3 regions of the Afipia sp. P52-10 genome follow, and region 3 is predicted to be linked to each of the others. Evidence: predicted binding sites of a transcription regulator. Region 3 holds the regulator's gene; each other region holds the start of a gene.
The links. The regulator PhoB, encoded in region 3, activates phosphate uptake and scavenging genes when phosphate is short. The targets are predictions, from matches to a motif close to TGTCATNNANCTGTCAT.
Positions count from the first base shown of each region.

Region 1 (8,126 bases), on a different contig from region 3:
GTTTGAACCTGGATGCGGATTGACGCGATCGGGCGGAGTACTGCGCCGAAGGCCGCGCGCAAAAAGGAACCCCGGCTGGTGAGGCCGGGGTCGAGGTTGGTCAGTCACAGGGAGAAAGAAGGGTCAGCGGCAGACATTCACCGTGCGATAGCGGGGGCCGAACGGGGTCGGCACCAGGCGCTGCTGAATGCAGCCGCGATGACGGAAGTGGGCGTGGGAGCCGCGCCAGTCACGCTTCATGCCGAAGCCATGATAGGGGCGATGATGGTCATAGCCGCGGTAGTGCGGACCGCCGTCCCAGGCGGAAGCCGCCGTCGGTGCGATCGCTGCGGCACCGAGCGACGCTGCGGCAACAAGACCAAGAGCAAGCTTGCGAAACATCATACTCTCCATTCCAGGACGTACAGTCCGGCTTTGCGAACGGTCTGTGCGCGTGGCTGTTAGCCCTGCGCTACGGCCGTTCAATGCAGGAGAGCCTAGTGGGTGATCACTGAACGGGGCCGTCACGGGCCGGTCAGACTGAGTTCACCTTCATGAATTCGCCGCAAGCTAGATGACATGACCGTAAGGAAGGGATCTGACCTGCGCGGCCTTCTGTCCGCGCTTTGGCCCGAATTCCGCGTGCAAATGCAGCAGCCGCCCCGCTTGCCGGAGCGGAAAGGCATCGTTATAAGCCCGGCACCTCATTAACCATTGCCTGCAGGGACCAGATCATGGCGATTGAACGCACCTTCTCGATCATCAAGCCGGACGCGACCGAGCGTAATCTCACCGGCGCCATCAACGCCATCATCGAGAAGGCGGGACTTCGCATCGTCGCGCAGAAGCGTATCCGCATGACCAAGGAACAGGCCGAGACCTTCTACGCCGTGCACAAGGCGCGTCCGTTCTTCGGCGAACTGGTCGACTTCATGATTTCGGCTCCGGTCGTCGTGCAGGTGCTGGAAGGCGACAATGCGATCGCGCGCTATCGCGACGTGATGGGCGCGACCGATCCGTCGAAGGCGGCCGATGGCACCATCCGCAAGCTGCATGCGAAGTCGATCGGCGAGAACTCGGTGCATGGTTCGGACGCGGCCGAGACTGCGGCGATCGAGATTGCGCAGTTCTTCTCCGGTAACGAGATCGTCGGCTGAGCTGATCAGGCTTACAGTTGCAAAACGCCGGGCGTGTTCGCGCCCGGCGTTTTCGTTTGTCCGGACCAGCGTCTTTGTGGATCAGGCGGAGGGGGCGATCAGCGGCGTGCCGCTGGCCTCGCTGCCTTCGATGATGCATCGGTCGCCGTCGATGCGCACGCGCATGTCGGCGACGAGCTTCAGCGCCGCCGGATAGATGCGATGCTCGACGGTGAGGATGCGCCCGGACAGCGTCTCCGGGGTGTCGTCGTCAGCCACCGCGACCGCGCCCTGCATGATGATGGGGCCTGCGTCGGTATCCGGGGTGACGAAATGCACGGTCGCGCCGGAGAGCTTGACGCCAGCCTTGATCGCCTGGGCGTGCGGCTCCAGCCCCGGAAACGAGGGCAGCAGCGAGGGATGGATGTTCAGCATCCGGCCCTGCCAGCGCAGCACGAAATCGGCGGTGAACAGCCGCATGAAGCCGGCGAGGCAGACGATGTCGATGCTGCGGCTGTCCAGCACCGCCTGCAGCGCGGCCTCGAAGCCGGCGCGGTCTTTGCCGTAGGGCTTGCTCGCGACGATTTCCACCGGAATGCCAGCCTCGCGCGCCTTCGCCACGCCAGCCGCATCCGGCTTGTTGGAAATGACGACGGTGATCTCGGCGGGAAACGCGTTGTCGCGCGCGGCCTCGATCAGCGCGCTCATGTTGGAGCCGCGCCCGGAGATCAGAATGGCAACGCGCCGTCGCATCGCGTTACGGCTTCATGTCGAGTTGGTTGTCATAGACGACACGCTCGTCGCCGTCCGCTGCGATCACCTGGCCGAGCGGCATCACGGTCTCGCCTGAGCTCATCAGCACATCGGTCACCCGTTGCGCCGCCTCCGCCTTGACGATCGCGACCATGCCGACGCCGCAGTTGAAGGTGCGCAGCATCTCGCGCTCGGCGATGCCGCCTTGCGCCGCCAGCCACTTGAACACCGGCAGCATCTTCAATTCGGCGAGGTCGATCCGCACGCCGAGGCCGTTCGGCAGCACGCGCGGAATGTTGTCGGTGAAGCCGCCGCCGGTGATGTGGGCGAGTGCCTTCACCGCACCGGTCTCGCGGATCGCGCGCAGGCAGGATTTGACGTAGAGGCGGGTGGGCGTGAGCAGCGCGCCACCGAGCGTCATCACCGGCGCGAACGGGGCTGGCGCATCCCAGCCGAGGCCAGAGACCTCGACGATCTTGCGCACCAGCGAATAGCCGTTGGAGTGGACGCCGGAGGAGGCGAGGCCGATCACCACGTCACCGGCGGCGATGTCCTTGGTCGGCAGCAGCGTGCCGCGTTCAGCGGCGCCGACAGCGAAACCCGCGAGGTCGTAGTCGCCGTCCTTGTAGAGGCCGGGCATCTCGGCGGTCTCGCCGCCGATCAGCGCGCAGCCGGATTCGCGGCACCCTTCGGCGACGCCCGCGACGATTGCCGCGGTTGCCTCCGGATCGAGCTTGCCGCAGGCAAAGTAGTCGAGGAAGAACAGCGGCTCGGCGCCCTGGACCACCAGATCGTTCACCGACATCGCCACCAGATCGATGCCGATGCCGGTGTGGATCTTGGTCTCGATCGCGATCTTGACCTTGGTGCCGACCCCGTCGGTGGCCGCCACCAGGACCGGGTCCTTGAAGCCTGCGGCCTTGAGATCAAACAGCCCGCCGAAGCCGCCGATTTCCGCATCGGCGCCCGGTCGAGCGGTTGCGCGCACCATCGGCTTGATCAGGTCGACCAGCCGGTTGCCGGCATCGATATCGACGCCCGCGTCGGCGTAGGTGAGGCTGTTCTTGCGGTCGGTCATCTCTTTCGGCCGGTCGAGAGGGCTATGGGTCGGCAATCCGCTGGTTACGCAGATTTCCTTGTCCGCGCAATGGCTCGCACCGGTCTGCCAACTGTACTATGTAGACAAGTAGCCGGGCGGGGCACTCCGTGGGGAGGGGTGCCCGCCCGGCGTCCGGGACCTGCGCGTGAATATTCCAAACCTCATTACCTTGGTCCGGATCCTGCTGGTTCCGGTCATCATCTGGGCGATCACATCCGGTCAGATGGCGGTGGCGTTCGTGCTGTTCTTCATCGCCGGCCTGAGCGATGCAGTGGACGGCTTCCTCGCCAAGCGCTTCAACATGCAGAGCGAGATCGGTGCGATGCTCGATCCGCTGGCGGACAAGTGCCTGTTGGTATCGATCTACGTCGCGCTCGGCATCGTCGCCGAAATTCCGCGCTGGCTGGTGATCCTGGTGGTCTCGCGCGACATTATCATCATCGGCGCGGTGATCGTCTCCTGGCTGGTGGGCCGGCCGATCCCGATGAAGCCGCTGATGGTCTCGAAACTGAACACGGTGGCGCAGGTGTTCTATGCCGGCGTGATCATGGCCGCACTCGGCTTCGGCTTCGCGGTGGCACCGCTGGACATGATCCTGATGGCGGCGGTGACGGTGCTGACACTGGCGTCGGTCGGCTTTTACCTGGTCGAGTGGATGCGCCACATGAGCGAGTTGGAATCGAACCAATAGCGGGATCTCGGTTGCTGTCTTGCTTTGGGCGCGATCGTGGTCGAGAAGCGGAACGGGCGCTGCAGCAAGGCGCATCGGGAGTTTGAGTCAAGTGGCAGGTAGCGCGCAACCGCGGCAACTGGCGTTTTCCTTGCCGCATGCGGAAAGCCTTACGCGCGAGGATTTTCTCGAAGGGCCGGGCAATGCCGCAGCCGTCGCGCTGATCGACCGCTGGCCGGACTGGCCGGCCCGGACCGTCATGCTGACCGGCGAAAGCGGGGCCGGCAAGAGTCATCTCGCATCGATCTGGGCGGTCAATTCCGGCGCGCGGCTGACGGCGGCGCGGGCTCTGACGGCGGCGACTGTGCCTGATGCGCTGGCGACCGGCGCGCTGGTGATCGAGGACGTCGCCCCGTCCGCGGTGGACGAGCGGGCGCTATTTCATCTGCTCAACCTCGCTCGCCAGCAGCAGGCGGACGTGCTGATGACCGCGCGTACGCTTCCGGCCACCTGGACCTTTGATCTGCCGGACCTCGCCTCGCGACTGCGGGCGGTTCCGGTGGTGACGCTGGCGTCGCCGGACGATGCGCTCTTGCGGGCGCTGATCGTCAAATTGTGCATGGACCGGCAGCTCACCGTCGATGAGAGCCTGGTTAATTACGTTGCGGCGCGGATTGAACGCTCCTTTGCTGCAGCGCGAAGGGCCGTGGACCTGCTGGATCGCGAATCGCTGCGGCTCGGACGGCCGGTGACGCGAGCCCTGGCTTCGGAACTGTTGCGGGGACCAGCGGCTTGATTCCGGAAAGCGCTCGGGCGAGGACACCTCGCCGCGCTGAGGTCGTGTCCCGGGAGGTCGGGTGGGTGGTAAGGTCCGGTGGATCGGGTCATGAGCAGCGCATTCGGAACCAGCCTGGCGACAAGGCCGTCTGGACCGCCATGGGAAGGAAGCTCATCATGTCATCCCAGCGTCACGGTCGATGGCGATGCTCCGCCGCGCTTTGATTCCCGTACGAATGGGCCGTGCGACCAGTTGGGTGATGGGTGATGGACTCGCCAGAAGTTGTTGTTCTTGAAGATGAAAAGAGGCCAGAGGCGCACCAGTCGGTGACCGGAGCCGGGGCCGAGCGGTTCATCAACCGGGAACTCTCCTGGCTGCACTTCAACCGCCGCGTCCTCGAGGAGTCCGTCAACACGCTGCATCCAGCGCTGGAACGGCTCCGCTTCCTGTCGATTTCTGCCAATAACCTTGACGAGTTCTTCATGGTCCGCGTCGCCGGCCTGAAGGCGCAGGTGCGCGAGGGCATCGTCGAGAAGAGCCCGGACGGGCTGTCTCCGGCCGAGCAGCTCGCCCGCATCAACGAAGCCGTGTCGGCGCTCGCCACCGATCAGCAGGCGATCTGGCGCGATTTGCGGACGATCCTGGCCGATGCCGGGATTGCCCTGATCGAGGGTCGCGAGGTCACCAAGCAGGAGCGGACCTGGATCGAAGACCACTTCCTGCACAACATTTTTCCGCTGCTGACGCCGCTGGCGATCGACCCGGCGCACCCATTCCCGTTCATTCCGAGCCTCGGCTTCTCGATCGCGCTGCAGCTCTCGCGCGTGTCCGACGGCAAGGCGATGAACGCGTTGATCCGCATGCCCGGCAAGATCGACCGTTTCATCCGCCTGCCTTCGGCCAAGGACGAGGCGATGCGGCTGATGACCTTGGAGCAGGCCACCAGCCTGTTCATCGGGCGGCTGTTCCCCGGCTACATGGTGAAGGGGCAGGGCGCGTTCCGTATCATCCGCGACTCCGAGATCGAAATCGAGGAAGAGGCGGAAGACCTGGTCCGCACCTTCGAGACCGCGCTGAAGCGCCGCCGCCGTGGATCGGTGATCCGCCTCGAGATCGAGGCGGCGATGCCTGAGGAGCTGCGCGCATTCGTGCAACGTGAACTCGCGGTCGCCGATGACGAGATGTTCCTGGTTGATGGCGTGCTGGCGATGAACGAACTGTCGCAGCTCACGCGGCTCGACCGGCCGGACCTGGAGTTCGCACCCTACGTGCCGCGCCATCCCGAGCGCGTGCGCGATCATGGCGGCGACATCTTCGCGGCGATCCGGCAAAAGGATCTGGTCGTGCACCATCCTTACGAGTCGTTCGACGTGGTGGTGCAGTTCCTGCAGCAGGCGTCGCGCGATCCGGACGTGGTGGCAATCAAGCAAACGCTGTATCGCACCTCGTCCAACTCGCCGATCGTCAAAGCGCTGGTGGAAGCGGCCGAGGCCGGCAAGTCGGTCACCGCGCTGATCGAGCTGAAGGCGCGCTTCGACGAGGAGGCGAACATCCGCTGGGCACGCGACATGGAGCGCGCGGGCGTGCAGGTCGTCTACGGCTTCATCGAACTGAAGACGCACGCGAAGCTATCGCTGGTGGTGCGCCGCGAAGGCGGCAGCCTCACGACCTACGTGCACGTCGGCACGGGCAACTATCATCCGGTCACCGCGCGCATCTATACCGACCTGTCATACTTCACCTCCGACAGCGTGATCGGCCGCGATGTGGCGCGCGTGTTCAACTTCATCACCGGCTACGCCGAACCGATCGATATCGAGCGGATGGCGGTGTCGCCGCTGACGCTGCGCCGGAGCATCCTTGGCCACATCCACGGCGAGGCCGCCTATGCCAAGCAGGGCAAGCCTGCGGCGATCTGGATGAAGATGAATTCGCTGGTCGATCCGGAGATCATTGATGCGCTCTATGAGGCATCCAATGCCGGCGTCTCGATCGATCTTGTCGTGCGCGGAATCTGCTGCCTGCGGCCCGGCGTCCCTGGCCTGTCGGAAAACATCCGCGTGAAGTCGATCATCGGCCGGTTCCTGGAACATGGCCGAATCTACTGCTTTGGCATGGGATATGGGCTGCCGTCACCGAAAGCGGCTGTGTATATCTCGTCGGCGGACATGATGCCGCGCAATCTCGACCGCCGCGTCGAGGTGCTCTGTCCGTTGCAGAATCCGACGGTGCATCAACAGGTTCTGGACCAGATCATGGTCGCGAATCTGAAGGACAACGAGCAGAGCTGGCAGTTGTTGCCGGATGGGTCGTCAACGCGTATGAAGGCCGCGAGGGGCGAGGAGCCCTTCAACCTGCACAAATACTTCATGACGAATCCAAGTCTGTCGGGCCGTGGCAAGTCGCTCAAAGAATCCTCACCGCGCAGACTCACGCGCCGTTCGGACCGCCAGCAATCCTCTTCATAACCACAAGCTCGTGCAGCTTCGTCACGCGCGCCTGACCCACGCATCGCGGACGTCTGGGCCTGCGGTCGCGGTCATCGACATCGGTTCGAACTCGGTGCGTCTCGTCGTCTACGAGGCGCTGACGCGCAGCCTGACTCCGTTCTTCAACGAGAAGATCCTCTGCGGTCTTGGTCGTGAGGTGTATTCGAGCGGACTGTTGGCAGCGGACGCCGTCGAGCGAGCGCTTGGCGCCTTGCGCCGCTTCCGCGCGCTCTGCCGCGTCATGCATGTGGGGCGGACCTATGTGATCGCCACTGCCGCCTGTCGCGATGCCAAGAACGGACCCGAGTTCATCGCCCGCGCCGAAAAGATCGCCGGCACCAGGATCGAAATCCTCTCCGGCGCGCAGGAAGCCAAGCAGTCCGCGCTCGGCGTGGTGTCGGGCGTCTACAAGCCGGACGGCATCGTCGGCGATCTTGGCGGTGGTTCGCTCGAACTGGTGGACATCTTGGGCCGCCGCGTCAGCCGTGGCGTGTCGCTGCCGCTCGGCGGCCTCGCGCTGCAGGACATGTCGCGCAAGTCGATCAAGCGCGCCGAGAAGATCGTCAAAGACGCGCTCTCCGGGCTCGACGAACTGAAGGCCGGGCGCGGCCGTATCTTCTATGCGGTGGGCGGAACCTGGCGTGCGCTGGCGCGGCTGCACATCTCGCAGACCAATTATCCGCTGCGCGTGATGCATGGCTATTCCATCCCGGCCGACGAGGCGCTGGCGTTCGTGCGACGGGTGAAGCGGATGACGCCCGGGCGCACGCTGCCGGATATTGAAGCAGTTGCCGATGCGCGGCGGCCGCTGCTCGCTTACGCAGCGCTGGTGCTGGAACACATCATTCGCGTCGCCAAGCCGAAGACGGTGATGATCTCCACTTACGGCGTGCGCGAAGGTCTCTTGTTCTCGAAGCTCTCCGCCGCCGAGCAGGCAAGGGACGGGCTGCTTGCGGCCGCGAGCGATCTCAACGTGCTGCGCTCGCGTTCACCGCGTCATGCCGAGGAGCTGTTCGACTGGACCAGTCGCTTCATCAGGGCGGCCGAGATCGTCGAGACGCCGGAAGAGCGGCGGTTGCGCCACGTCGCCTGCCTCGTCGCCGACATCGGCTGGCGCGCACATCCCGATTATCGCGGCGAGCAGACGCTGAATCTGCTGGCGAACGGCAATTTCGGCTCGATCGATCACGAGGGCCGAGCCTTCATCGGGCTGACCGTCTAC
Region 1 is NZ_AZSJ01000007.1:283,115-291,240, forward strand. Features, by position in the region: gene X566_RS18550 (hypothetical protein) at 124-384, opposite strand; gene ndk (nucleoside-diphosphate kinase) at 714-1,136, shown strand; gene purN (phosphoribosylglycinamide formyltransferase) at 1,218-1,868, opposite strand; gene purM (phosphoribosylformylglycinamidine cyclo-ligase) at 1,873-2,946, opposite strand; gene X566_RS18570 (CDP-alcohol phosphatidyltransferase family protein) at 3,113-3,658, shown strand; gene X566_RS18575 (chromosomal replication initiator protein DnaA) at 3,750-4,433, shown strand; gene X566_RS18580 (RNA degradosome polyphosphate kinase) at 4,682-6,883, shown strand; gene ppx (exopolyphosphatase) at 6,894-8,126, shown strand, end outside.
Region 1: X566_RS18580 (RNA degradosome polyphosphate kinase) is a predicted target of PhoB. The motif match lies at 4,593-4,609, and genes of this name have one in related genera.

Region 2 (8,126 bases), 940 kb from region 3:
ATCATGCCGTTCTTGTCGGCTGCGGTGAGATACACCGTGCCGCCGTTCAGTGGCATTCCCGGCAGACAGGTCGCCGCGCGATCGAGATCAATCAACGTCGCGCGCTTATGCAGATACGTCTTATCGAGCAGATGCGCGGCGGTGATATTGCGCATGGTGTCGGGATCGCCGACATACTCGCTCATGTCGGCAATGGCGAGCTTGATCGCCTCGATCTTGATGTGCTGCGTCAGCGCCGTGTCCGGCTCATCCGCCGCGATGTTGAAGTTGTCGAGGATGCCGAGCGCGATCAGTGCGCCGATGCCCTGGCCGTTCGGGCCGATCTCATGCAGCGTCAGGTCGCGGTAGGTCATCGCGATAGGCTCGACCCAATCGGCCTTATGCGCGGCGAGATCGGCTTCTTCGATCAGGCCGCCGGTGTTGCGCGCGTGGGCCGCGATCGCTGCGGCCAACTCGCCATGATAGAAGGCTTCGCCCTTGGTTTCGGCGATGCGCGCCAGTGTGCGCGCCTGTCCGGGGCAGATGAACCGCTCGCCGGGGAGTGGCGCGCGGCCCTTCGGCGCGAAGGCTTCGCGATAGCCCGGCTGCACGCTCAGCTCGGCGACCTGCGCCTGCCAATGGCGCTGCACCGTGGGCGAGACGAGGTAGCCGTCGGTGGCGTAGCGGATCGCCGGCTCGAACAGGTCCGCGAACGGCAGCTTGCCGAACTTGTCCGACACCGTGCGCCAGGCGGAAACGGTGCCCGGAACCGTCACCGAGTCCCAGCCTCGCATCGGCATGGTCTCACGGTCCTTGAAATGCGTCGGCGTCATCCGCCGCGGGGCGCGTCCGGATGCATTCAATCCATGCAGCTTGCCGTCAGCCCAGATCAGCGCGAAGGTGTCGCCGCCAATGCCGTTCTGGCAGGGTTCGACCACCGTCAGGGCAATCGCGGTTGCAAGCGCAGCATCCACGGCGTTGCCGCCGCGCAGGTACATCGCAAGGCCGGCGGCCGAGGCCAAAGGCTGTGAGGTCGAAACCACGTTTTCCGCCAGCAGCGGCATCCGCTGCGAAACGTAAGGGAATGACCAAAACGAGGCGTTGTCGAAGGGGAGCATGGGGAGAGCCTTTCGCTGCGCCCGGAGACTAGCCGATTTTCGCGGCGGTGCTATCGACTTGTGAGCCTCAAATCCGTAGGTTCCGATCAAACAAGCAACGAGCCATGGAAAGGCCTGCGACGCATCCCATGAACGCGCCCTATGTTCCCCAGATCGCCCTCTTTCAAGATTGGTTGAAGGACAAGCGCGGCCTCACCTTTGCATCCTACGATGCCGTGTGGCGCTGGTCGGTGACCGATCTCGACGGCTTCTGGCAGTGCATCTGGGATTATTTCGATCTCCAGTCGCCAACCCCGCACAGCGCGGTGCTGGCACGGCGCGATATGCCGAACGCGGTCTGGTTCGCCGGCGCTCAAGTCAACTATGCGCGGCAGGTGTTCCGCCATGTCGAGGCTGCGCACCGTGCAGATCAACCCGCGGTCATGAGCAACAACGAGAAGGGCGCGCGCCAGGCGCTGTCCTGGCCCGAGTTGCAGCGGCAGGCGGCATCGTTGGCGCTGCATCTGCGGGACCAGGGCGTGCAGTCGGGTGATCGGGTTGCGGCCTATCTGCCGAATATCATCGAGACGATCGTCGCGTTCCTGGCGGTGGCCAGCATCGGCGGCGTCTGGAGCCTGTGCGCGCCGGACATGGGCACGGCCGCGGTGCTCGACCGCTTCAAGCAGATCGAGCCGAAGGTGCTGATCGCATGCGACGGCGTCAGCTATGCCGGCAAGGACCACGACCGGACCCAGGTGGTGCGCGAGTTGCGAGCCGCGCTGCCGAGCGTGCAGCATCTCATCCTGCATACCAATCTCGGCACCACCGGCGGGGTCGAGGATACGGTTTCATTCGCCGCGACGATCGCGCGCGATGATGCTGCGGTAAGGGCGTTCGAACCGGTGTGGCTGCCGTTCGATCATCCGCTCTGGATCGTGTATTCGAGCGGCACGACCGGTTTGCCGAAGCCGATCGTACACGGCCATGGCGGCATCCTGCTGATGTCGCTGACGCTGAACGTGATCCATAACGACGTCGGCAGCAGCTATGCGCCGAACTCGCTTGGCGAGCGCTTCCATTGGTACAGCTCGACCGGATGGGTGATGTGGAATTGCCAGGTCAATGGGCTGCTCGGCGGCACGACCTGCTGCATTTTCGACGGCAATCCGGGCGGCGCGAAGGACAGTCCGGACTGGACGACGCTGTGGCGCTTCGCTGCCGATCTCGGCGTGACGTTCTTCGGTGCGGGCGCGGCGTTCTTCGCCAACTGCATGAAGGCGGGCGTGGACCTGTCGGCGTGTGGCGATCTGTCGAAGGTGCGCGCGCTCGGGACGACCGGTTCGCCGCTGAGCGAAGACGTGCAGCGCTGGGGCACCGCGCAGTTCGCCAAGCTCGCGGCGACGAACTGCAATGCGGCGCAGAAAGACATCTGGTGGTGCAACATGTCCGGCGGCACCGACTTCGCTGGCGCCTTCATCGGCGGCAATCGCCAGTTGCCGACCGTGCCGGGCGAGATGCAATGCAGGCTGCTCGGCTGTGCGGTCGAAGCGTTCACTGAGGAGGGCAAGCCTGTCGTCGGCGATGTCGGCGAACTGGTCTGCACCGAGCCGCTGCCGTCGATGCCGCTCTATTTCTGGGGCGACGACGGCAACAAGCGCTACATCGCCAGCTACTTCGATACATATCCTGCGAATTTCGACGGCTCCGGCCGCGGGCCAGTCTGGCGTCATGGCGACTGGCTGAAGATCATGCCGCATGGCGGCTGCATCATTTATGGCCGCAGCGACGCGACGATCAACCGTCACGGCCTGCGGATGGGTACCAGCGAGCTCTATAGCGCGGTCGAAGGGCTGCCTGAGGTGATGGACTCGATGGTGGTCGACCTCGAGTATCTCGGCCGCGAGAGCTACATGCCGCTGTTTGTCGTCTTGCGCGAGGGGCTCACGCTCGATGATCGGCTGAAGGCGGCCATCAATGGAGCGATCCGCACGGCGCTATCGCCGCGCTTCGTGCCGAACGACGTATTTCAGGTCGCGGAGATTCCGCGCACCTTGTCCGGCAAGAAGCAGGAGCTGCCGGTCAAGAAGCTAATGCTGGGCCAACCGGTCGAACGGGTCATCAACAAGGATGCGATGGCAAACCCGGGTTGTCTCGATTGGTATGTGTTGTTCGCGACCGCGTATCTTCGCGATCGGAAACCGGCGGCGTCATAGAGAAACCGGCGGCTCTGAGCCGCCTGGCCTCGGTTCATTTGGGAAGCGGGAAGGCGTCGAGATACGTCTTGTAGTCATCCTCGACATCGATCTGCAACGCTGCGAGCAGCCGCACCACGCCGTTGTAGAACGCGATGGCAACGATCAGTTCGACGATCGTCTCGGCATCCATGTGCCGGTTCAGCGCGGCGAAGGTTTCGTCCGAAAGCGCGATCTTATGGGTCATCTCGCGCGCGGCCTGCAGCACCGCCTTCGTCAGCGGGTCGAGATTCGAGGGCTTGCCGCTGTTCTCGTCGATCAGCCCACGGATGTCGTCATCGGACACACCGAATTCGCGGCCGATCTTGATGTGGTGCGAGTACTCGTATGCGGAGCGGGTGAGATAGCCGACCTGCAGGATCGCCAGTTCGCGCAGACGCGGATCGAGCTTGCTCTTGAACCGGATGTGCCCCCCGAGCTTGCCGAAGGCGCGGGCGGCAGCGGGGCTATGCACCAGGATCTTGTTGAGGTTGATCTTGCGCGCCAGCAGGTCGTGGTGCTCGGCAGCTATGTCGGCCAGATCGAGATAGGGAAGGCGAGCCATGCGGTGATGCTCTCGGATGGTTTGGTGTGGTTAGGTTGCGACCCGGAAAACTCGGGCGCGATGGTCCGAAACGATCATACCCAAACAAGGAACCAAAGCGCGGGGGCGATTGATCCAAACCTGATCGCGCTTCAGGTCGCCTCGGCCGGGCTCGGCTTGCGCCGCTCCGTCACGAACGCCAGCAGAACCGTCAGCGCCATGAAGAAGGCGGCCAGCCAGAACACGCCGCGCGGCATGGATTGATCCATGACCCAGCCGAACAGGATCGGGCTGACGATGCCGCTCATGTTGAAGCCGGTTGAAACGATGCCGAAGGCACGTCCGGCAGCGCCGGGCGGCGCTGCCTTGCGCACCATCATGTCGCGGGACGGCGCGATCACGCCGCCGAGGAAGCCCGCCAGCGTCATCATCGCGATCATCAACGCTGGATGCGGCGTGAACATCGCGATCAGGATGACGAGGACGACGTTCGCGGCAAAGCATGCGGCGGCGACGTCGCCGTGGCGGTGGGTACGATCGGCGAGAAAACCGCCCGCGAGCACGCCCACCGCGCTGGCGCCGAGATAGGCGGTCAGGGCGATATTGGCGGTCGAGAACACGAGGCCGTAGCCGCTCATCAGCGAGACCACGCCGAAGGTGCTGATGCCGCTGTTGGACAGGCCGAGCAGCATGAAGAAGATCGTCAGCGAGATGATTGCCGGGGTGAGGACACTGGTCGGTGCGTTCGGATCCGCGCTGGCATTGGTGTTCGCGGCGGTCGCGGCACTGGCTTCGGGAATCGGGAAGAGCACCAGCAGCAGCGCCACGGCAAAGCCGATCACGCCGGTTGCGATCAGCGCGCCGGTGCCGCTGGTCAGCGCCACGAGGGCCGCGACCAGCGCGGGCGCAACGGCGCCGCCGAAGAAGCCGGCGAAGGTGTGGATCGAGAAGGCCCTGCCGATGCGCCGGCCGTCGATATTGGCCGCCAACAGCGCGTAGTCGGAGGGATGATAGACGCTGTTGGCGAGCCCGAGCAGGGCGGCGCAGCCGATCAGGGTCGCGTAGTTCAGGCTGAAGCCCAGGATGATGAAGGCGATGCTGCCGAGGCAAACACCCAGGATCAGCAGCTTGCGCGCGCCGAAGCGGTCGACGACGTAGCCCAGTGGCGCCTGGGTCAGCCCGGATACCACGCCGAACACGGTCATCGACAGGCCAAGCTCGATGAAGCCGACGCCGAGCCTGTCCTTCAGGAACGGGTACAGCATCGGCAGCACCAGGATGTAATAGTGGCTGAGCCAGTGCGCGACCGAAATGACGGTCAGGCTGCGCAGTTCCGACTGCGTCTCGCTCCGCTCCGACCCGGCGACGATGTCCGCCATGGCGATCCCAGCTCCGCTTCTTTATCGATGCCCTAGTGTCCCGAATCCGACGTCCGCTGTCCTTTGCAGGACGCTCAGAGCGAACGTCGGATTCGGGCAGGACACTAGCAAATTCATGATTCTCGTGTCGTTTCTGGATCAGAAACTCATCACTCAGCTACCTGCTTCCGGGCGCGGTTGTCTATCGTTGCATGGCTGGCCCGCATTCTGCCGGTCGCGCCAGCGCCATGGTGCCCTCGTGGCCGGGAGCGGACGGGACCCTCGCCCGCAGCTTGGCTGAAGGTGCGAAATCAGACGCCAGATCAATGGTTTGTGTCATTCCTGGAGAGGATGACGCGTGTCATCTGCGGGTCATGGATTTGTCAAAGGGGCGCAATGTCCATTCTTCAGAAGGTGCGCGGGCTCACTGAGGAGACTTGCCATGCGCCATTCGTTTCTGTGCTCCGTTGCACTGAGTTTCATGTTGTCGACGGGAGCGCTGGCCAGCGCCGAATTTCCGGCAACGCTCGCCGGTCATGCGGTTCTCCCGGCAGAAACCTTTATCGAGGCCCCGGCGGATGCTCCGGCCGACCTGAAGACATCGGGCAAGTATACCACTGGCCGCCGGGTCGAGGCGCTGGGCAGCGTCATGGGCAAATCCTACGAGCGGCCGACCGGCGTCTCCGTCCCGTTCAAGGGGCAGCCGTTGCAGGGGCACTCGGGCATCAAGGTGATGCCCGACGGCACATTCTGGGTGCTGACCGACAATGGCATGGGCTCGCGTTACAATTCCGCGGATTCGATGCTGTACCTCAACCGTCACAAGATCGATTGGACGACCGGCAAGGTCGAGCGCCAGGAGACGGTATTCCTGCATGACCCGGATCGGAAGGTGCCGTTCCGTATCGTCCATGAGGATACGGCCAAACGCTATCTCACCGGCGCCGATTTTGACACTGAAGGCTTCCAGATCATCGGCGATACCTTCTGGATCGGCGAAGAATTCGGCCCCTACATCATCAAGGCGGACAAGAGCGGCAAGGTGCTGGCGGTGTTCGAGTCAATGGCGGACGGCAAGCCGGTGCGCTCGCCGGATCATTGGTCGGTGCAGTCTCCGGGCGCGCCGGGCGCAACCTATACGACCGTCAATCTGCGCCGCTCCAAGGGTTACGAAGGCTTTGCCAGCTCCAAGGACGGCAAATTCCTCTATCCGCTGCTCGAAGGCGCGCTGTGGGATCCGGAGAAGAAGGACATCGAGAAGGTCGATGGCAAGGAAGCCGCGCGCATCCTTGAATTCGATGTCGTGGCGGAGACGTTCACCGGCCGCTTCTGGTATTACGTGTTCGAGGCGAACGGCAACGCCATCGGCGACTTCAACATGCTGGACGCAACGTCCGGCTTGGTGATCGAGCGTGACAATGGCGAAGGCACGCCGGACAAGGCCTGTCCGCAGGGCCAGCGCGGCGAGAGCTGTTTCGCCGATCTCGCCAAGTTCAAGCGGGTGTACAAGGTCGAATTGTCCGATGCCAACGCCGGCAAGCCGGTGCGCAAGGTCGCCTATATTGATCTGATGAAGATCAAGGATCCGGAGAAGAAGGCACGCAAGGCGCTGAACGATGGTGTCCTGACGTTCCCGTTCTTCACGATCGAAAATGTCGATCGGGTCGACGATCGCCATATTATTGTCGGCAATGACAATAATCTGCCGTTCTCCACCAGCCGGGATCCGAACAAGGCAGACGATAACGAATTCGTCCTGCTCGAAGCCGCGGACTTCCTGAAGGCGAAGTGAGGCACTGCGCCGGTGCCGATGGCCCGGCGCGCTGCTCTTAAGATCCATCTTCATCTTAAGAGACCTTCGGCGGTGCGCTTGATGCCCCAAGCGCACCGCCAACCATTTGCAAGTCCCTTGCTGGTGCGCCATCCGCTGGGCTAAAAGGCCGGCATCCCATCGCAGCCGGAGCTTCCCGATGTCGATTGTGTCGTCTGTTGAAGAGCTCGAGGCGATCTACGGAAAGCCTAATGACGCTTCGACGGTCAAAGTCGCCGACCGGGTGACGGCCGAATACCGCAAGCTGATCGAGGTCTCGCCGTTTGCCGCGCTGGCAACCAGCGGTCCTGAAGGGCTCGATTGCTCGCCGCGCGGCGACGCCGCCGGCTTCGTCCGTATCCATGACGACAAGACGCTGATGATGCCGGACCGGCGCGGCAACAACCGGATCGACTCCTTGCGCAACATCGTGCGTGATCCGCGGGTGGCGCTGTTGTTTCTGATCCCCGGCGTCGGAAGCACGTTGCGGATCAACGGCCGCGCGCATATCGCGACCGATCCTGCGCTGTGCCAGTCATTCCTGATGGAAGGCAAGGCGCCGCGTTCGGTGATCGTCATGGATGTCGATGAGGTCTATTTCCAGTGCGCGCGAGCCATCGTCCGCTCCGATCTCTGGAATCCCGCCAAGCATGTCGACGCGAAGGATCTGCCGAGTCCGGGCCAGATCCTGGCCAGCATGAGCGCCAATCGGGTCGGCGGCGAGGAGTATGATCGGGCTTGGCCGGAGCGGGCTCGGCAGACGATGTGGTGACCGGCTGCGGCTGCAGCGGCGCTTGATCCCGGAAAGATACGTCAAGCGAAGGCCATTGACCCCAACGGCAGGTGGGCCGGGCGCGGGAGTGCGTACCCCTGTCGCGCCGCCTGCATTCCTGCCATCGTGCGTCGGGCGATGGTCGACACGCTTATATGATGATAGTCATAGAAACCGTCGGCTATTCCTGCGCGAAGGGGCGCTTCTCATGAATTCCACGCTATCCGCGGGCACGCCTGCCCAGTCCCGCATTCACTACGCCTGGGTCGTTGCCGCCGCGACGTTCCTGTCCGGATTGATCATGGCCGGCGCGGTCGGAGCGCCGGGAATCTTCA
Region 2 is NZ_AZSJ01000003.1:1,925,242-1,933,367, forward strand. Features, by position in the region: gene X566_RS10470 (gamma-glutamyltransferase family protein) at 1-1,097, opposite strand, end outside; gene X566_RS10475 (acetoacetate--CoA ligase) at 1,226-3,289, shown strand; gene X566_RS10480 (carboxymuconolactone decarboxylase family protein) at 3,324-3,872, opposite strand; gene X566_RS10485 (MFS transporter) at 4,004-5,230, opposite strand; gene X566_RS10490 (esterase-like activity of phytase family protein) at 5,652-7,001, shown strand; gene X566_RS10495 (pyridoxamine 5'-phosphate oxidase family protein) at 7,180-7,791, shown strand; gene X566_RS10500 (MFS transporter) at 8,000-8,126, shown strand, end outside.
Region 2: X566_RS10490 (esterase-like activity of phytase family protein) is a predicted target of PhoB. The motif match lies at 5,569-5,585, and genes of this name have one in related genera.

Region 3 (8,126 bases):
CGATCTTCGCTTTCATCTGCATCGCCGCCGCCGCTCTCGTTCCCTGGCAGCTGCATGACGGTGCGCGCTCCAGCGATGCGGAGCCGCGGATCGATCCGGTTGATTCCGCGGTCGTACGCTCGCTGGTCGCCGGTCTTCCCGATCCGTCGGTGCTGCTCGATCGCGCCGGCCGCGTGCTGCATTTCAATCAGGAAGCGAGCGAGCTTGCGCCGGCGCTGCGCCGCGGCGAGCTTGCGCAGTCGGCGCTGCGGGCGCCGGAGATCGTCGCCACGCTCCGGCAGGCGCTGGCGACCAACAAGATGCAGCGGGCGACCTATGTCGAGCATGTGCCGATCGATCGCTGGATGGAGTTGGTGGTGACGCCAATTCCGGTGCCGACCCATTTCGGCGGGGCCGACACCTGCATGCTGATGACGTTCCACGACCAGACGCCGCTGCGCCGGGTCGAGGAGATGCGCGCCGATTTCGTCGCTAATGCCAGTCACGAGTTGCGCACGCCGCTGGCGGCGCTGTCCGGCTTTATCGATACATTGCTGGGGCCGGCCAAGGACGATCCCTCCGCACGGGAGCGGTTCCTCGGGATCATGCGGGTCCAGGCGACCCGGATGGCGCGGTTGATCGACGACCTGCTGTCCTTGTCGCGGATCGAACTGTCCGCCCATGTTCGTCCCAGCAGCCCGATCGACCTGCCGCCGCTGGTGCGTCAGGTGGTGGATGGTCTCGAGGTGTTGGCGCAGGAGCGCGGCGTCGAGGTGACCGTCGATATTCCGGAAACGCCGGTAATCGTGCCGGGTGATCGCGACGAACTGCTGCGGCTATTCGAGAATTTGATCGAGAACGGCCTGAAATACGGCGCGTCTGGCGGCAAGGTCGAGGTGACGCTGGTCGAGACGCCTGCCGAGATCCGCGTCAAGGTCCGTGACTACGGTCCCGGCATTGCGCCGGAGCATCTGCCGCGCCTGACCGAGCGCTTCTACCGTGTCGATGTCGGCGACAGCCGGGCGCAGGGCGGGACCGGGTTAGGCCTGTCGCTGGTGAAGCATATTTTGAACCGCCACCGCGGCCGGCTCCTGATCGAAAGCGTCCCCGACAAGGGCGCAACGTTTACCGCGGTTTTCCCCAAGGCGGCTGCCGTCGAAGCGCGATAGCCGTGTGATTTCAGAGGCTTGCCTCTGTCATCCAGCTGTCATCGAACTCTCATAAATCCATGACGGGCGCGATCTAGACCGGTCTCGCCGCTCGGACGGTTAACGGTGATTGAACGCCGGAACCGCCGGGTGAGCCAAGCTACTGCGGATCGCGGGCAACGTGGCGCCCGGCCAGCGTGTTGTCATCGGCGGACGATGAGCGCGCGATTAACATGGAGAGAGCCAGTGAATTTTCTCAAAGCAACTCTCGCCGCCAGCGTTCTCGCTGCGACGGCGCTCAGCGCGCAGGCCGCCGACATTACCGGCGCGGGCGCGACCTTCCCGTTTCCGATCTATTCGAAGTGGGCCGACACGTACAAGAAGGAGACCGGCAACGGCCTGAACTATCAGTCGATCGGCTCCGGCGCCGGCATCAAGCAGATCCAGGCCAAGACCGTGACTTTCGGCGCCACCGACGCGCCGCTGAAGGCCGATCAGCTTGAGAAGGACGGCCTCGTGCAGTGGCCGCAGGTGATGGGCGCGATCGTGCCGGTCGTCAATCTCGACGGCGTCAAGCCGGGCGAGCTGGTGCTGAGCGGCCAGGTGCTCGCCGACATCTATCTCGGCAAGATCACCAAGTGGGACGATGCGGCGATCAAGAAGCTGAACCCCTCGGTCAACCTGCCGGCGACGGCGATCGCCGTGGTCCGCCGCTCTGACGGTTCGGGCACGACGTTCAACTTCACGGATTACCTGGCGAAGGCGAGCGACGAGTGGAAGAGCAAGGTCGGCTCGAACACCGCGGTCGAATGGCCGGTCGGCGTTGGCGCCAAGGGCAACGAAGGCGTCGCCGGTAACGTGTCGCAGACCAAGAACTCGATCGGTTATGTCGAGTATGCGTACGCGAAGCAGAACAAGCTGACCTACGCCGCTCTCGTCAACAAGGCCGGCAAGACCGTGCAGCCGACGATTGCGACCTTCCAGGCCGCCGCAGCCAATGCCGATTGGGCGAAGGCTCCGGGCTACTATGTGATCCTGACCGATCAGCCCGGCGACCAGTCGTGGCCGATCACCGCCGCGACCTTCATCCTGATGCACAAGCAGCCGACCGATAAGGCCGCTGCCGCCGAGGCAATCAAGTTCTTCACCTGGGCGTTCGAGAAGGGCGGCAAGGCTGCCGAGGAACTCGACTACATCCCGATGCCGGCTTCGGTGGTCGATCTGATCAAGAAGACCTGGAGCGCGGACATCAAGAGCTGATCACACGCAGCGATCAAGGGAGGGCGGCCGCCGCCCTCCCGCAGTCGCCATCACGGCATGAGCGAGACGGTGACGGCAGTTGCAGATGCGTAGCGACAATGTAAGGGTGGGGGATCGCGTGGCAGACATCGTCGTTCAAGGGGGATCGTTGGAAGCGTCCGAGCCATTCGACCGCGCTCGTGCCCTCAGTGCGTTCAAGCTCAGCGACAGCCTTTTCTACTGGGCGACCCGCCTCGCCGCGCTGTCGGTGCTCGGCATCCTGGGCGGTATCATTCTCTCGCTGATCGTCGGCGCCTGGCCGGCGATGAAAGCCTTCGGTTTCGAATTTCTCTGGACCCAGCGGTGGGCGCCGTCGGCGCAGCCGGAGCCCGTCATGGGCGCGCTCGGCCCGATCTACGGGACGCTCGTCACCTCGGTCATCGCCATGTTGATTGCCGTGCCGGTCGGTCTCGGCATCGCCGTCTTCCTCACCGAACTCTGCCCGCAATGGCTGCGCCGGCCGATCGGCATCGCCGTCGAACTGCTCGCCGGCATTCCCTCGATCATCTACGGCATGTGGGGCTTCTTCGTGCTCGGCCCGTTCCTGGCGCACACGTTCCAGCCGTTCATGATCAGCATCTTCGAGGGCGTTCCGGTGCTCGGTGCGGTCTTCGCGGGCCCGCCATCCTATCTCAGCCTGTTCAACGCCTCGCTGATCCTGGCGATCATGGTGCTGCCATTCATCACTGCGGTCTCGCGCGACGTGTTCGCGACCGTTCCGCCGGTGCTGAAGGAGGCGGCCTACGGCGTCGGCTGCACAACCTGGGAAGTGATCCGCTACGTGGTGATCCCCTACACCCGCGTCGGCGTGATCGGCGGCGTCATGCTGGCGCTCGGCCGCGCGCTCGGCGAAACGATGGCGGTGACGTTCATCATCGGCAACTCGTTCCGCGTCTCCTCGTCGATCTTCGCGCCGGGCACGACGATCTCGGCGGCGATCGCCTCGGAGTTTGCCGAGAGCGACGGCCTGCACCAGTCGTCGCTGATCCTGCTCGGCCTGCTGCTGTTCATTCTGACATTCTTCGTGCTCGCTGCGGCGCGGCTGATGCTGCTGCGACTCGAGCGCAAGGCGGGGAAGTGACGCCATGACCATCGCCGATACCAGCGTTCCGGCTGCCAATCCGATCTATAGCCGCCGCCGGCGGGCGGACGTCATCGTGCGCCTGCTCTGCGTCGGTGCGGCGCTGTTCGGCGTGAGCTGGCTCGCGCTGATCCTGTTCACGTTGTTCTGGAACGGGCTTGCCGGCATCAGCCTGCAGATCTTCACGGAGATGACACCGCCGCCGGGCTCCAACAGCGGCGGCCTGCTCAATGCCATCGTCGGTTCGCTGCTCATGACGTTGATCGGCGTCGGCATCGGCGCGCCGCTTGGCCTGTTCGCCGGCACTTACATGGCCGAGTACGGCCGTCACGACCAGCTCACCTCGGTCGTCCGCTTCATCAACGACATTCTGCTGAGCGCGCCGTCGATCATCATCGGTCTGTTCGTCTACGGCGCGGTGGTGGTGCCGATGGGCGGCTTCTCGGCGCTCGCCGGTGCGCTGGCGCTGGCGGTGATCGTCATTCCGGTGGTGGTGCGCACCACCGAGGACATGCTGCTGCTGGTGCCCAATCCGCTGCGCGAGGCGGCGTCCGCCCTCGGCCTGCCGCGGTCGCTGGTGATCCGCCGCGTCGCCTATCGCGCCGCCCGCGCCGGCATCATCACCGGCGTTCTGCTCGCCACCGCCCGCGTGGCAGGTGAAACCGCGCCGCTGTTGTTCACGGCGCTGTCGAACCAGTTCTGGAGCCTCGATCTCACCAAGACGATGGCCAACCTGCCGGTCACCATCAACAACTTCGTGCAGAGTCCTTACGACTACTGGAAGCAGCTCGCCTGGGCGGGCGCGCTGATCATCACGCTTGCAGTTCTGGCCCTGAATATCGGTGCGCGTATCCTTGGCGCCGAAAGGACGAATAAATGAGCAGCCTCAACGTTTCCGTCGATCTTCCTCAGACGTCGGCGCCGCCGATGTCGGCCACCGCCGACAGCACGCCGAAGATCACCGTTCGCGACCTCAACTTCTTCTACGGCGACGCGCGTGCGCTGAAGAACATCAACCTGACGCTCGGCACCAACCGCGTCACGGCCTTCATCGGCCCGTCGGGGTGCGGCAAGTCCACCTTGCTGCGCATCTTCAACCGGATGTACGATCTGTATCCGGGCCAGCGCGCGGAAGGGCAGATCCTGCTCGACAAGACCAATATTCTGGACCCGAAGCTCGATCTCAATCTCTTGCGCGCGCGGGTCGGCATGGTGTTCCAGAAGCCGACGCCGTTTCCGATGACGATCTACGAGAACATCGCTTTCGGCATCCGCCTGTACGAGAAGATCTCCCGGTCGGAGATGGACGATCGCGTCGAGGCGGCGCTACGCGGCGGTGCGCTCTGGGACGAGGTGAAGGACAAGCTCAATGCCTCGGGCCTCAGCCTGTCGGGCGGCCAGCAGCAGCGGCTGTGCATCGCGCGGACCATTGCGGTGCGCCCGGAGGTGATCCTGTTCGACGAGCCGTGCTCGGCGCTCGATCCGATCTCGACCGCCAAGATCGAAGAGCTGATCAACGGCCTGAAGGAAGATTATACGATCGCGATCGTGACCCATAATATGCAGCAGGCCGCGCGCGTGTCGGACTATACGGCGTTCATGTATCTCGGCGAGCTGATCGAGTTCGACGCGACTAACAAGATCTTCACCTCGCCGTCGGATCGCCGGACGCAAGATTACATTACCGGCCGGTTCGGTTGAGCCGCGCTTTTTGGAGATGGTCATGGCTTCAGAACATACCGCAAAGGCATTCGACGCCGATCTGCAGGAGCTCGCGCGTCTGGTTGCCGAGATGGGCGGCCTGGCCGAGCGCCAGATCGGCGACTCCGTCGACGCGCTGGTGCGCCGCGATGCCGCGCTCGCCAAGCAGGTCGTCGAACTCGATACCGAGATCGACAGGCTGCAGCATCAGATCGAGGAGCGGGCGGTGCTGACGATCGCCCGCCGCCAGCCGATGGCGGTCGACCTGCGCGAGATCGTTGGCGCGTTGCGCGTCGCCACCGACCTGGAGCGGATCGGCGACCTCGCCAAGAACATCGGCAAGCGGGTCAACCAGCTTGATGGCGATTTTCATCCGATGAAGCTGATCCGCGGCCTCGAGCATATGACGGCGCTGGTGCAGTCGCAGATCAAGTCGGTGCTGGATGCCTATGCCGCACACGATCTGCCGGCGGCGATGGCGGTGTGGAAGGGCGACGAGGAGGTCGATGCGATCTGCACCTCTTTGTTCCGCGAATTGCTCACCTACATGATGGAAGACCCGCGCAACATCTCGTTCTGTATCCACCTGATGTTCTGCGCCAAGAATATCGAGCGGATCGGCGATCACGCCACCAACATCGCCGAGACGGTGTTCTACATGATCGAAGGTCAGCAGATCTCCGACAAGCGCCCGAAGGGCGATATGACCAGCTTCGCCGCGATGGCGCCTGGCAACTAAGCGAACGACAGGGGTTTCATGAACGCACGGATTCTGGTTGTCGAAGACGAAGAGGCGCTGACGACGCTCTTGCGTTACAATCTCGACGCGGAAGGCTACGACGTCGAAACCGTCGGGCGTGGCGACGAAGCCGATACGCGCTTGAAGGAGCGTGTGCCCGACCTGGTGGTGCTCGACTGGATGCTGCCGGGGCTCTCCGGCATCGAACTGTGCCGCCGCCTGCGGGCCCGTCCTGAAACGCGGCAGTTGCCGATCATCATGCTGACCGCGCGCGGCGAGGAAAGCGAGCGAGTGCGCGGGCTCGCCACCGGCGCCGACGACTATATCGTCAAGCCGTTCTCAGTGCCGGAGCTGTTGGCGCGCGTGCGCGGCCTGTTGCGCCGCGCCTCGCCGGAGCGGATGGCCAACGTGCTGTCCTGGGGCGACCTGGAGCTCGATCGCGAGAAGCGTCGCGTCTCCCGCGCGGGCCAGCCGATCGAACTCGGTCCGACCGAGTATCGCCTGCTCGAGTTCTTCCTTGAGCATCCGGGCCGCGTGTTCAGCCGCGAGCAACTGCTCGACAGCGTCTGGGGCCGGGACATCTACATCGACGAACGCACCGTCGATGTGCATATCGGCCGTCTGCGCAAGCTGTTGAACTCCGGCCGGGCGATCGATCCGATCCGCACCGTGCGCGGCGCGGGCTATGCTCTCGACGATCGTTTCGGCAAGGTGGAGCAGCAGCAGTAGCGGCAGCCCGCATGCGGTGACACCAGCAGCATAACAACGCAGAAGGGCCTGACTTTAAGTCAGGCCCTTTGTTTTTGTTCGTTTCGGTCGTTCGCTTGCGCCTCAGCGCGGCCGCGACGGGTTCCGGCGGCGGTCCGCAGCCGGCTGATAGGCGACTCGGGAGTGATGGCCGCAGTAGGGAAGACCGGTGAGCGACTTGCCGCCACAGAAGAAAAAGTCGGCGCTGCCGGGATCGCCGACCGGCCAGTGGCAGGTATCTTCGGTGAGTTCCAGGAGCGTCTTGCGTTGACTCATCGGAACCACGTTGTCGAAGGCGATCGGATCGGCCTCGACTTCCATCTCGAAGGCATGAGCCAGCGCGGTGTTGCCGCGTGAGACCGGACGCGAGATGCGCATGATGTGCTGGGCGGGCCGCGCCTTGCGCGGACGCGGGACGGATGTGGACGGTGACTTGGCGCGGCCGGAGAGTCCGAGCCGATGGACTTTGCCGATCACGGCATTGCGCGTGACATTGCCGAGTTCAGCCGCGATCTGGCTTGCCGAAAGCCCCGCTTCCCAGAGCTTCTTGAGTTGCTCCACGCGCTCGTCGGACCAGGTAATGACTGTCATCGCCTTCTTCCCTTGTTGTCGCATGCGCGTTGCGCGCACATGTGACTGGAACCTCCGGCGCGATTTCGCCGGCCTCGGGCCGCTGAATCCCTCCTCCCTCGCCGGAATCGCCTTTAACGACCGGACGCTACGCCTTAACAAAAACGACCTGAGGGGGCAGAACCGCTGCACGAGATGTCGTGTCTTATGGCCCAAACGCTACAATATGCGCTGACTCGCGCGCAAGAGTCCGGGGCTGTGAATTCCGACATGAGCTGTGAAGAAATCAGCAAAATGGGCTTTTTCTACGGTCGCCGTGACCGAACTGCCGCTGTTGACAGTTCGCGGCCCACCAATAGAATGTTGCCTGTGCCGCCTTGGAAGGGCGGCACTTTTATTTCGGGCCGACGCCAAAGCCTAGCGCACTCAATATGATGCCGGGCACGAAGCGCCCCCCTGATCCAATGAACCAGGTCGCCATGAACCAGATCGCACAGACCCATCTGCTTCCCGTTTTCGCCCGTGCCGACGTCGCCTTCGAGCGCGGCGAGGGGGCGTGGCTGATCGCGACGAACGGCGATCGTTATCTCGATTTCGGCAGCGGCGTCGCAGTCAATGCGCTCGGCCATGCACATCCGCATCTGGTCAAGGCGATGACCGAGCAGCTCGGCAAGGTCTGGCACGTCTCCAACCTCTATTCGATGCCCGACGGCGAGAAGCTCGCGCGCCGGCTGTGCGAGGCGAGCTTTGCCGACGTCGCCTTCTTCTGCAACTCCGGCGCCGAAGCGGTGGAGTGCGCGATCAAGATGGCGCGCAAGTATCAGCATGCGAGCGGCAAGGGCGAACGCTATCGCATCATCAC
Region 3 is NZ_AZSJ01000003.1:989,303-997,428, reverse strand. Features, by position in the region: gene X566_RS06015 (ATP-binding protein) at 1-1,148, shown strand, start outside; gene pstS (phosphate ABC transporter substrate-binding protein PstS) at 1,374-2,387, shown strand; gene pstC (phosphate ABC transporter permease subunit PstC) at 2,515-3,507, shown strand; gene pstA (phosphate ABC transporter permease PstA) at 3,512-4,387, shown strand; gene pstB (phosphate ABC transporter ATP-binding protein PstB) at 4,435-5,208, shown strand; gene phoU (phosphate signaling complex protein PhoU) at 5,231-5,947, shown strand; gene phoB (phosphate regulon transcriptional regulator PhoB) at 5,966-6,676, shown strand; gene X566_RS05980 (GcrA family cell cycle regulator) at 6,779-7,285, opposite strand; gene X566_RS05975 (aspartate aminotransferase family protein) at 7,744-8,126, shown strand, end outside.